Kitasatospora sp. NBC_00315: one gene and its partner. The protein of the gene in region 1 interacts with the protein of each later gene in a pairwise test. Links are inferred from orthologs where the notes say so. Each region holds a gene or a part of one and is shown in the gene's direction. Other genes may lie near its edges.

What was found. The genes of interacting proteins can lie anywhere in the genome.
Region 2: the proteins of nth (region 1) and aceE interact in binary tests that used the Escherichia coli proteins (3 or more experiments, as listed by UniProt). The link is inferred for Kitasatospora sp. NBC_00315 from one-to-one orthologs.

The regions. Positions count from the first base shown.
Region 1 is NZ_CP108025.1:4,548,833-4,554,892, forward strand. Bases 1-2,965 are described here. They hold nth (endonuclease III), read left to right. Parts: upstream 1-1,047; coding sequence 1,048-1,884; downstream 1,885-2,965. Other genes in these bases: OG823_RS18660 (TIGR02679 family protein), read left to right, coding at 1-935; OG823_RS18670 (CoA pyrophosphatase), read left to right, coding at 1,881-2,615; OG823_RS18675 (MarP family serine protease), read left to right, coding at 2,725-2,965. Outside these bases: more of OG823_RS18675, read left to right, coding at 2,966-3,909; OG823_RS18680 (metal-dependent hydrolase), read left to right, coding at 4,276-4,977; OG823_RS18685 (hypothetical protein), read right to left, coding at 5,027-5,236; OG823_RS18690 (alpha/beta fold hydrolase), read right to left, coding at 5,454-6,060. UniProt on the Escherichia coli protein: DNA repair enzyme that has both DNA N-glycosylase activity and AP-lyase activity. The DNA N-glycosylase activity releases various damaged pyrimidines from DNA by cleaving the N-glycosidic bond, leaving an AP (apurinic/apyrimidinic) site.
Region 2 is NZ_CP108025.1:5,783,803-5,789,379, reverse strand. Bases 2,270-5,577 are described here. They hold aceE (pyruvate dehydrogenase (acetyl-transferring), homodimeric type), read left to right. Parts: upstream 2,270-2,626; coding sequence 2,627-5,377; downstream 5,378-5,577. Other genes in these bases: OG823_RS24100 (deoxyribodipyrimidine photo-lyase), read left to right, coding at 5,519-5,577. Outside these bases: OG823_RS24120 (TerD family protein), read right to left, coding at 66-641; OG823_RS24115 (peroxiredoxin), read right to left, coding at 888-1,346; OG823_RS24110 (DUF3052 domain-containing protein), read right to left, coding at 1,579-2,016. UniProt on the Escherichia coli protein: Component of the pyruvate dehydrogenase (PDH) complex, that catalyzes the overall conversion of pyruvate to acetyl-CoA and CO(2).

The DNA.
Region 1 (6,060 bases):
AGCTGAGCCGAGCGTGGGACGAAGCCTTCGCACCCCTGTGGGACGCCGTCGCCACCCGGACCGAGCTCGCCGACTGGTACCGGGACCTGCACGCCACCGGTCTGGTCCGCCGCCTCGCCCGCACCCCCGGGGAGGCGGCACCGCTCCTCGCCACGCTCGCGCGGATCCTCCCGCGTCTGCCGCTCTCACCACCGCAGTCCCTCAGCACCTTCGCCGCCCACACCGCCGGCGACGCCCACGCCCTCGACCACGGGCCGCTCGCCACCCTCACCCTGGACGCGGTCCGCGCCCTCACCGGCACACCGCCCGGGTCCGGGGCCGGCCGGCGCCGAGACACCTGGGCCACCGCCGGGCTCCTGCTGGACGAACTCTCCTCACAGGCTCTTGCGCTCAACCTGCCCGGCGACGATCACACCGCCACCGGCCGCGCGCTGACCGCCCTGGCCGCCGCCGGCCAGCCCGCCGTGCTGACCCTCCGCCAGCTCCTGCGGGACGCTCCGCGACCGCATCAGGGCGGGGTGGCGTACGTCTGCGAGAACCCCGCGGTCATGCTCGCGGCCGCAGACCTGCTGGGTGCTGGATCCCCTCCTCTGGTCTGCCTCCAGGGCCAGCCCAGTACGGCCGCCCTCCGGCTGCTCCGCCTCTACGCCGACGCCGGATGGGCCCTGCGCTACCACGGCGACTTCGACTGGGGCGGCGTCCGCATCGCCACCCGCCTCCTGTCCCACGTGCCGTGGACCCCGTGGCGGTACACCGCCGACGACTACCGGGCGGCCCTCACCGCCCACCCGCACACCGGGCCCCTGGCCGGCAGCGCCGCCGAGACCCCGTGGGACCCGCGCCTCGCCATCGAACTCGGCCGGGCCGGCCGCCGGATCGAGGAGGAGCTGGTGCTCACCGCCCTTCTCGGCGACCTGGGACACGCCGCGCGCTGAAAGCGGCCGGCCCAGGCGTGGCCCACCGCAGCGCGGTCGCTGCTGATGCCGTCATCCGGCCTGACCCGGAGATCTCACGTGGGACCGCTGCCATCCGGCGTAACCTGCCTTCATGGCAGAGAGCAAGGCCCGGACGACCGTAGCCAGACCAGCGGTGAAGCCGAGGAAACCGGAGTCGCGGCTGGCGATGGTGCGACGCGCCCGGAAGATCAACCGGGAGCTGGCGGAGCTGTACCCGTACGCGCATCCGGAGCTGGACTTCGAGTCGCCGTTCGAGCTGCTGGTGGCGACGGTGCTGTCGGCGCAGACGACGGACCTTCGGGTGAACCAGACCACGCCGGCCCTGTTCGCGAAGTACCCCACTCCGGAGGACATGGCGGCCGCCGTGCCGGAGGAGCTGGAGGAGATCATCCGGCCGACCGGCTTCTTCCGGGCCAAGGCACGGTCGCTGCTGGGGCTGTCGGCGGCGCTGCGCGACGACTTCGGCGGCGAGGTGCCCGGGCGGCTGGAGGATCTGGTCACCCTGCCCGGGGTCGGCCGCAAGACGGCAAACGTCGTCCTGGGGAACGCGTTCGGCGTACCGGGGATCACCGTCGACACGCACTTCGGCCGGCTCGCGCGCCGTTTCGGCTGGACGGCCGAGGAGGATCCGGTGAAGGTCGAGGCGGTCGTCGCGGAGATCTTCCCGAAGTCCGAGTGGACGATGCTCTCGCACCGCGTGGTGTTCCACGGACGGCGGGTCTGCCACTCCCGGAAGCCGGCCTGCGGGGCCTGCCCGATCGCGCCGCTCTGCCCGTCGTACGGAGAGGGCGAGACCGATCCGGAGAAGGCGCGCAAGCTGCTGAAGTACGAGCTGGGCGGTCAGCCCGGGCAGCGGCTGCGGCCGCCGGCCGACTACCCCGGGCAGCCGGCCGCCGCCGCGGGCGGCGGGCAGGAGGAGGTCGCGTGACCTCCACGCTGATCGATCGGGACGGGCTGCCGTCCTGGCTGCTGCCCGTCCGGGACGCGGCCGAGACGGTCCGGCCCGAGCAGCTGAGCCGGTACCTGCCGCCCGCCGAGGGCGGCCGGCCGTCGGCGGTGTTGATGCTGTTCGGCGAGGGGCCGACCGGCCCGGATCTACTGCTGATCGAGCGGGCCCGGTCCCTGCGATCGCACGCGGGGCAGTCCTCCTTCCCCGGGGGTGCGCTGGATCCGGCGGACGGCGATCCGCACGGCGCGGGGCCGGTCGCGGCGGCGCTGCGCGAGGCGTGGGAGGAGACCGGGCTGGATCCGACCGGTGTGCAGGTCTTCGCCACGCTCCCCGCGCTCTACATCCCGGTCAGCCGCTTCATCGTCACGCCGGTGCTCGGCTGGTGGCGGCGGGAGAGCCCGGTGGCGCCGGTGGACCAGGCCGAGACCGGGGCGGTGTTCCGGGTCCCGATCGCCGAGCTCACCGATCCGGCGAACCGGGCCAGGCTCCGGCATCCGTCCGGCTACACCGGGCCCGCCTTCACCGTGTCCGAGCGGCTGGTCTGGGGGTTCACGGCCGGGGTGATCGACCGGATGCTGCACCACAGCGGTCTGGAGCGGCCCTGGGAGCCGGCCCGGGTGCTGTCCCTGTCGGACGAGGCGCTGGGGCTCGCCGGGGCCGACCGGGCGCGCGTCCAGGGACTGCTGCGCGACACGCCCGCCGCGGGGTAGCCACCGGCCCCCGCGTACCCTCTCCACGGTTGTACGGATGGCGGGCGGGGCAGGAGCGGGTCACCGAGCCAGGTGCCGACCCGGCACGAGGCCGTGGGAGGGTGTCCGGGTGAACGTCCTGGATCTGCTGTTGATCGCCGCCGCCGTCGGCTTCGCCGTGTCCGGATACCGGCAGGGCTTCGTGGTGGGCGTCATGTCGGTCCTCGGGTTCCTCGGCGGCGGTCTGGTCGCCGTCCAGCTGCTCCCCTTCCTGCTCAGCCACATCGGCCCCGGCACCACCGCCTCGGTGGTCGCGGTCGTGGTGGTGATCGTGCTGGCGGCGATCGGGCAGGCGGTCACCACGCACTTCGGATGGAAGCTGCGCGGCCACATCGACCGCCGACCGGCCAAGGTGCTGGACGCGGCGGGCGGCTCGGTGGTCAACGTGATCTCGATGCTGCTGGTGGCCTGGTTGATCGGCTCCGCGCTGGCCGGAACGTCACTGCCGACCGTCTCCAAGCAGGTGCGGACCTCCTCCGTGCTCAGCGGCGTCCAGGACGCGCTGCCCGGTGACGCGCCGAACTGGTTCTCCGACTTCTCCAAGGCGCTCGCCCGCAACGGCTTCCCGCAGGTGTTCAACCCCTTCGAGCACGAGCCGATCACCGAGGTCTCGCCGCCGGACCCGGCACTGGCCGCCAGCCCGGGGGTGGCGAGGGCCCGGCAGTCGCTGGTGAAGGTGGTCGGCACCGCCACCTCCTGCGGCAAGACACTGGAGGGCAGCGGATTCGTCTTCGCCCCGCACCGGGTGATGACCAACGCCCACGTGGTCGGCGGTGTCGACGAGCCGACCGTCCAGATCGGCGGTACCGGGCAGCTGTACGACGCGACCGTGGTCCGTTACGACTGGCAGCGCGACATCGCGATCCTGGACGTCCCGAAGCTCTCGGCGCCCCCGTTGACCTTCGCGGGGGACGCCCGGACCAACGACAGCGCGATCGTCGCGGGCTTCCCCGAGAACGGTGCGTTCAACGTGCAGCCGGCCCGCATCCGGGGCCGGATCCAGGCCAACGGCCCGGACATCTACCACCGCGGCCAGGTCGTCCGCGACGTGTACTCGGTGCGCTCGCTGGTCCGCCAGGGCAACAGCGGCGGGCCGCTGCTCTCGCCGGACGGCCAGGTGTACGGCGTGGTCTTCGCCAAGTCGCTGGACAGCGCGGACACCGGGTACGTGCTCACCGCCGCCGAGGTCCGCGAGGACGCCACCCAGGGCACCACGGCCACGGCCCGGGTGGACACCGAGGGCTGCGCGCTCTGACCGCCGGCCCGCCGGCCTTCTCCGGTTCGCTCACCTTCTTCGGCTGATCGGGCCTGCGCGCCTTCGGCTGGTCCGGCTGGTCGGGCTGATCCGGTGGCGTCGGCGGCGGCGGTGAGGGTGGTGACGGCGTCGGCGGCGGCGGCGTTGGCGGTGAGGGTGGTGTCGGCGTCGGCGGCGGCGGCGTTGGCGTTGGCGGTGAGGGTGGTGTCGGCGCCCGGGGCCGGGGTAGGCCGGTTCCGCAGCCGGAATCGGCGGGTTGTCAGGCGCTCCTGGTACCGTCGGCCCGGCTCACCCGTACGGTCCAACCGGGCGGCGGCGGTGGGGCCCCGACGGGAGGTCAGGCAGCGACATGATGGAGAGCGCGTCATGATGGGTCACTCGCACGCGGTCAGCGGCGCGATGCTGTACGCGGCCTCCGCGCCGTTCCTTCCGCCGCTGCTGTTGCACACGACGCTCCAGCCGGCGGACATCCTGATGGGCACGGTGCTCTGCGCCGGTGCGGCCCTGCTGCCGGACCTCGACCACCACGACGGGACGATCGCCAACTTCCTCGGCCCGATCTCCAAGGTGATCTGCCGCTTCGTCGCCTGGGTGTCCGGCGGTCACCGGCACGCCACCCACTCGCTGCTGTTCGTGGCGCTGATGGGTGCGGGCAGCTGGGCGGGAGTGACCTTCGTCGGGCGCTACTTCACCCTCGGCCTCACCTTCGTGCTGCTCGCCCTGGCGATCCGGGCGCTACGGCTGCACCCGCCCGGCGACGGCCCGACGATGTGGGTCACCATCATCGGTCTTGCCGCGCTCGGCACGGCCGGACTGAACAAGTGGATGCCGAGCGCGCCCGGTTGGCTGCCGTACGCCGTCGCCCTGGGCACGCTGGCCCACCTGTTGGGCGACTGCCTCACCAAGAAGGGCGCGCCGCTGCTCTGGCCGCACAAGGAGCGCTACGAGGTGGTGCTGATCAAGCGCAGCGGCAACAACGTCGAGACCAAGATACTGGTGCCGATCATGTCGGTGGCGACCTTCGCGCTGCTCTGGTTCACGGCGGTGTCGCCGGGCGTTCTCGGCTGACCTGATCCGGCAGTACCGGAACGACGACGAACGCTGCGGCGCGGGGCCTTCAGGCCTCGCGCCGCAGCCGTGCGCCGACCCAGCGGGCGCGGCGGCCGATGATCCGTGGGATACCGAGTTGCCGGGGGCCCGACCGCTGCCGGAGCTCCGGCCCGTCGTAGCCGAGGTCGTCCGTCCGCTCGGAGCGGTGGGCGAGGCTCTGCGAACTGCTGCGGCGTCGGCTGCGCGGCACTGCGCTGCGATCGGGCATCCAGGTCATACCGGATGGATGCCCGTGGGCCGGTTGGAGTAATCGCCCCACGGGGACCGAATTGGCCTATGCAATTGTCATATGAGCCCTATGCGACCGATGTTGAGGTCCCGGCGTCCCTGTCCCGGTGTCCCGGCGTCCCTGTCCCGGCGTCCCGGGGCCCTGGGGTCCCTGTCCCGGTGTCCGGTGCGTGCTCCCGGTCTCCCGGTCCCGGCGCCCCGGGACCTCAGTTCTTGTGCTGCCCGATCCAGTCGATCAGCTCCGCCGAGAACTGCTCCGGTGCCTCCTCGTGCGGGAAGTGCCCGACACCCGGCAGCAGCCGCCACCGGTAGGGGGCCGACACGTACTCGCCCCCCCCGAGCGCGGTGTGCGAGAGCAGCACCGGGTCGGCGGCGCCCTGGATGTGCAGGGTGGGCGCGGTGATCGGCTTCTTCATGCGGCGGGCGAACTGGATGCCGTCCGGGCGGGCCATCGAGCGCATCAGCCAGCGGTACGGCTCGATCGAGCAGTGCGCGGTGCTGGGGATCTGCATGGCCTGTCGGTAGGCGTCGACAGCGGCAGGTTCCAGCCGATTCGGTCCGGTCCAGGCGTCGAGGTACCGGCCGACCTGTGCGGCGTCGTCGGCGACCAGACGGCGTTCCGGTATCCACGGCCGCTGGAAGCTCAGCACGTGCTCGAAGGCCGCCAGCTGCCGGCGGTCGGTGAGCAGCGCTCGCCGGAGGTCCCTCGGGTGCGCCGCGGAGACGGCGGTCAGGCTCTGGATCACCGAGGGCCGCATCACGGCCGCGACCCAGGCCAGCGTGCCGCCCGTGGCATGCCCGACCAGGTGCGCG
Region 2 (5,577 bases), 1.2 Mb from region 1 along the record:
CGGAGCCGTCGTACCACCGTCCCGGCCCGCGCCCGGTCGCCGGCGCGGTCACCCGGTCGGCAGGGTCAGACGTTGACGCCGAAGTCCTGCGCGATGCCGCGCAGGCCGGAGGCGTAGCCCTGGCCGATGGCACGGAACTTCCACTCGGCCCCGTTGCGGTACAGCTCGCCGAAGACCATCGCGGTCTCGGTCGAGGCGTCCTCGGAGAGGTCGTAGCGGGCCAGCTCCTTGTTGTCGGCCTGGTTCACCACCCGGATGAACGCGTTGCGGACCTGGCCGAAGTTCTGGGTCCGGTTCTCGGCGTCGTAGATGGAGACCGGGAACACGATCTTGGACACCGCGGCCGGGACGGTCGCCAGGTTGACCTTGATCTGCTCGTCGTCGCCCTCGCCCTCGCCGGTGAGGTTGTCGCCGGTGTGCTCGACCGATCCCTCCGGGCTCTTGAGGTTGTTGAAGAAGACGAAGTTGCCGTCCCCGTCCACCCGGCCGGCCTCGTTGCACAGCAGTGCGCTGGCGTCCAGGTCGAAGTCCGTGCCGGTGGTGGTGCGGACGTCCCAGCCAAGTCCGACGATCACGGCGGTCAGGCCAGGCGCCTCCTTGGTGAGGGAGACATTGCCGCCCTTGCTCAGGCTGACACCCACTGGTCCTCCAAGATTCGGGAGGCACCCCGTGGTGCCCCCGTGGTGCGGTCCGAAGCGGCCGGCCTCGACCGGAGCGCCTCTGACCTGCCAACGGCCCGATCGTAGTGCCGGGTTCCCGTCCTGCGCAGTGACCGGGCCCAAGACGTGGGCGACGGGCCTCGTCACGCGTTCGCCGGAGGTGCCCGGAGGGTGTCACCGGGGCGGCCCGCCGGGGCCCGCGGCGGCGTCCGCGGGCCCTGCGGCGGATCAGAGCGCGCCGAGCACCTTCAGGTACTCCTGCTCGTCGCGGGCGTCCGGCAGGCCGTTCACGATCGACCAGCGGACCAGGCCGGCCTTGTCGATCACGAAGGTGCCGCGCACCGCGCAGCCCTTCTCCTCGTCGAAGACGCCGTACGCGCGGGAGACCTCACCGTGCGGCCAGAAGTCCGAGAGCAGCGGGTACTCCAGGCCCTCCTGGTCGGCGAAGACGCGCAGCGTGAACGGCGAGTCGTTGGAGACCGCCAGGACCTGCACGTCGTCGTTCTGCAGGCGCGGCAGCTCCTTCTGGATCGCGCACACCTCGCCGGTGCAGACACCGGTGAAGGCGAACGGGTAGAACACCAGGACGACGTTCTTCTCGCCCTGGAGGTCGGAGAGCTTCACGAGCTCTCCGTGCTGGTTCTTGAGCTCGAAATCCGGAGCCTGGGTGCCGACCTCGATGGCCATGACGGAGGGTCCTTTCTGACGCGGATCGGCCGCTCTGCGGGCGCGGCCGTGCACATCCTCGCATTCGTTCGAGGCCGTTGGGCCGAACGGGTGAGCGGCCCGGCCCCGCACCGAGCCGCTTTCGCCCTCGGCGAACAACTCCCCCGGCGACACCCACAGCCCGGGCACCCGAAAGGCCGGGCCCCGCTGGAGAAAGCTCCAGCGGGGCCCGGCCCGAAAGGTCGTCCGATGCTCAGCGCTTGCCCGACTTCGCCGCCTTCGGGGTGGCCAGACGGGTGCCCGCCCAGTCCTTGGCGACGGTCACCGAGCTCGTCTGGGAGAGGCCGGCGGTCTTGGCGGCGTCCGCGATCTCGTGGGCCTCGACGTGCCCGTCACGGCCCGTCTTGGGGGTCAGCAGCCACACCAGACCGCCTTCGGCGAGGTATTCCTGGGCGTCGACGAGGGCATCGGTCAGATCCCCGTCCTCCTCGCGGTGCCACAGCAGAACGGCGTCGGCGACGTCGTCGTAGTCCTCGTCGACGAGATCCGTACCGGTGATCTCCTCAATGCCTTCGCGGAGATCCTGGTCAGTGTCATCGTCGTACCCGAGCTCCTGGACGATCTGGCCCTCTTCGAAGCCGAGACGGTGCGCCGGGTTGGACTTGTCCGCGGGGTCCGCGGTCGCGCTCACGGGAATAACCTCCAGTATTCGGCTCGGCATCCATGCCGAGGCTGTGGCCGTAGTCCACACGGACGCGGCGGTTCGCGCAAGTACCCGACCCTCGATCCCACCCAAAGGTTGACGTTCTGTGGCAGGACACGCCGGTCGACGTGTCGGTAATCACACCCTTTTGCCCCTTTCCGCACCGGTCCGGCACGCGACCGACGGGTGTCGGCAGGGTGTCGCTCCGGCACACCCGACCGGCCTACCGGCGCGTACACCTGCCCGAGATGCGAACGGCATTCGGAACAGGTGTACCGGCGGGCGTAGAGTCTCCAGTTGGCCCTCAGCCCGACCGTCCGCCCATCGGACGGAAGGGTGCCTGGAGGCCTGGAGAGCCTGTACCCCCGAATCGGGAGTGCAGACACAGCAGGCACAGCAGGTAAAGGTCGGACCACCTCTTCGTAACACCCGGAGGGGCGCGGGACAGGCAATGGAGCCTGCTCGGCGCGCCTTCTGACCGGCCCGCCCACCAGGCGGAACGGTTACCCATCGGTAGAGATGACGGATCTCCGAGTTGCGGTACACGATGGAGGCGGCGCGACACACCTCTAGTTTCGACCGACAGTGAAGGAACAGCGTGGCTTCCGGATCCGATCGCAACCCGATCATCATTGGCGGCCTTCCGAGTCAGGTCCCGGACTTCGATCCCGAGGAGACCGCGGAATGGCTGGAGTCGCTTGACGCGGCCATCGACGAGCGGGGGCGCGAGCGCGCCCGCTACCTGATGCTCCGCCTGATCGAGCGCGCCCGCGAGAAGCGTGTCGCCGTGCCCGAGATGCGCAGCACGGACTACGTCAACACCATCGCGACCAAGGACGAGCCCTTCTTCCCCGGCAACGAGGAGATCGAGCGCAAGGTCCTCAACGCGACCCGCTGGAACGCGGCCGTGATGGTCTCCCGGGCGCAGCGCCCGGGTATCGGCGTCGGTGGGCACATCGCCACCTTCGCCTCGTCCGCGTCGCTCTACGACGTGGGTTTCAACTACTTCTTCCGGGGCAAGGACGCGGACGGCGAGTCCGGCGACCAGATCTTCTTCCAGGGCCACGCCTCCCCCGGCATCTACGCCCGCGCCTTCCTGCTGGACCGGCTCAGCGAGCAGCAGCTCGACGCCTTCCGCCAGGAGAAGTCGAAGGCTCCCTACGGTCTGTCCAGCTACCCGCACCCGCGGCTGATGCCGGACTTCTGGGAGTTCCCGACCGTCTCGATGGGCCTCGGCCCGCTCGGTGCGATCTACCAGGCGCGGATGAACCGCTACCTGGAGCACCGCGGCATCAAGGACACCTCCGACTCGCACGTGTACGCCTTCCTCGGCGACGGCGAGATGGACGAGCCCGAGTCGCTCGGCCAGCTGTCGCTGGCGGCGCGCGAGGGCCTGGACAACCTGACGTTCGTGGTCAACTGCAACCTGCAGCGCCTGGACGGCCCGGTCCGCGGCAACGGCAAGATCATCCAGGAGCTGGAGTCGCAGTTCCGCGGCGCCGGCTGGAACGTGATCAAGCTCATCTGGGACCGCAGCTGGGACCCGCTGCTCGCGCAGGACCGCGACGGCGTCCTGGTCAACAAGCTGAACACCACGGTGGACGGCCAGTTCCAGACGTACGCCACCGAGACCGGCGGCTACATCCGCGACCACTTCTTCGGTGGGGACCTGCGGCTGCGCAAGATGGTCGAGGACATGACCGACCAGCAGATCCAGCACCTGGGTCGCGGCGGCCACGACCACGCCAAGGTGTACGCGGCGTTCAAGGCGGCCCGCGAGCACACCGGCCAGCCGACCGTGATCCTCGCCCAGACCGTCAAGGGCTGGACGCTCGGGCCGAACTTCGAGGGCCGCAACGCGACCCACCAGATGAAGAAGCTCACCACCGAGGACCTCAAGCGCTTCCGCGACCGGCTGCACCTGCCGATCACGGACAAGCAGCTCGACGAGGGCTACCCGCCCTACTACCACCCGGGCAAGGACTCCGAAGAGATCCAGTACATGCACGACCGCCGCAAGGAGCTGGGCGGCTACATGCCGACCCGCAAGGTGCGGCCGCGCAAACTGGAGCTCCCGGGCGACGAGGCCTACAAGGCGGTCAAGAAGGGCTCCGGCAACCAGACCATCGCCACCACCATGGCGTTCGTCCGGGTGCTGAAGGACCTCATGCGGGACAAGGGCATCGGCAACCGCTTCGTGCCGATCGCGCCCGACGAGTACCGCACCTTCGGCATGGACTCGCTCTTCCCGTCGGCGAAGATCTACAACCCGCTCGGCCAGACCTACGAGTCGGTCGACCGCGATCTGCTGCTCGCCTACAAGGAGTCGCCGACCGGCCAGATGCTGCACGACGGCATCTCCGAGGCCGGCTGCACCGCCTCGCTGATCGCCGCCGGCTCCTCGTACGCCACGCACGGCGAGCCGCTGATCCCGGTGTACGTCTTCTACTCGATGTTCGGGTTCCAGCGCACCGGCGACCAGTTCTGGCAGATGGCCGACCAGCTGGCCCGCGGTTTCGTGATGGGCGCCACGGCGGGCCGCACCACGCTGACCGGTGAGGGTCTGCAGCACGCGGACGGCCACTCGCACCTGCTCGCCTCGACCAACCCGGGCGTCGTCGCGTACGACCCCGCGTACGGCTTCGAGATCGCGCACATCATGCAGGACGGCATCCGGCGGATGTACGGCTCCTCGGCCCGGTTCCCGACCGGCGAGGACGTCTTCTACTACATCACGCTCTACAACGAGCCGTACAAGATGCCGGCCGAGCCCGAGAACGTCGACGTCGACGGCATCCTCAAGGGTCTGCACCGGTACGCCCCGGCGACCGCCGGCCAGATCCCGGCCCAGATCCTCGCCTCGGGTGTGGCGGTGCCGTGGGCCCTGGAGGCCCAGCGGATCCTCGCCGAGGAGTGGAACGTCAAGGCCGACGTCTGGTCGGCGACCTCCTGGAACGAGCTGCGCCGCGACGCGGTGGAGACCGAGGAGTTCAACCTGCTCCACCCGGAGGAGCCGCAGCGCGTCCCGTACGTGACGCAGAAGCTCACCGGTGCCGAGGGCCCGTTCGTCGCCGTGTCCGACTGGATGCGCGCCGTGCCGGACCAGATCTCGCGCTGGGTGCCGGGCCAGTGGCAGTCGCTGGGTGCGGACGGCTTCGGCTTCGCCGACACCCGTGGCGCCGCCCGCCGGTTCTTCCACATCGACGCCCAGTCGGTGGTCCTGAGCGTGCTCACCGAGCTCGCCAAGCAGGGCAAGGTCGACCGCAGCGCGCTGAAGGAGGCGATCGACCGCTACCAGCTGCTCGACGTCGCCTCCGCCGACCCGGGCGCCGCCGGCGGCGACGCCTGATCCGGTAGCTCTCCACGAGGGCCGGACCCCTTCGGGGGTCCGGCCCTTCGGCGTTCCCCGCTCGGCGGCACTCCTCGGCGTACTGGTGTTCGCCGGGCGTGTCGGGCCGGCCGGCGGGCACGGTGGCGATAGCCATGGGGCATGTCGCCCTCCATCGCGCTCCTCACCCAGGATCTCCGGCTGCACGACAACCCCGTGCT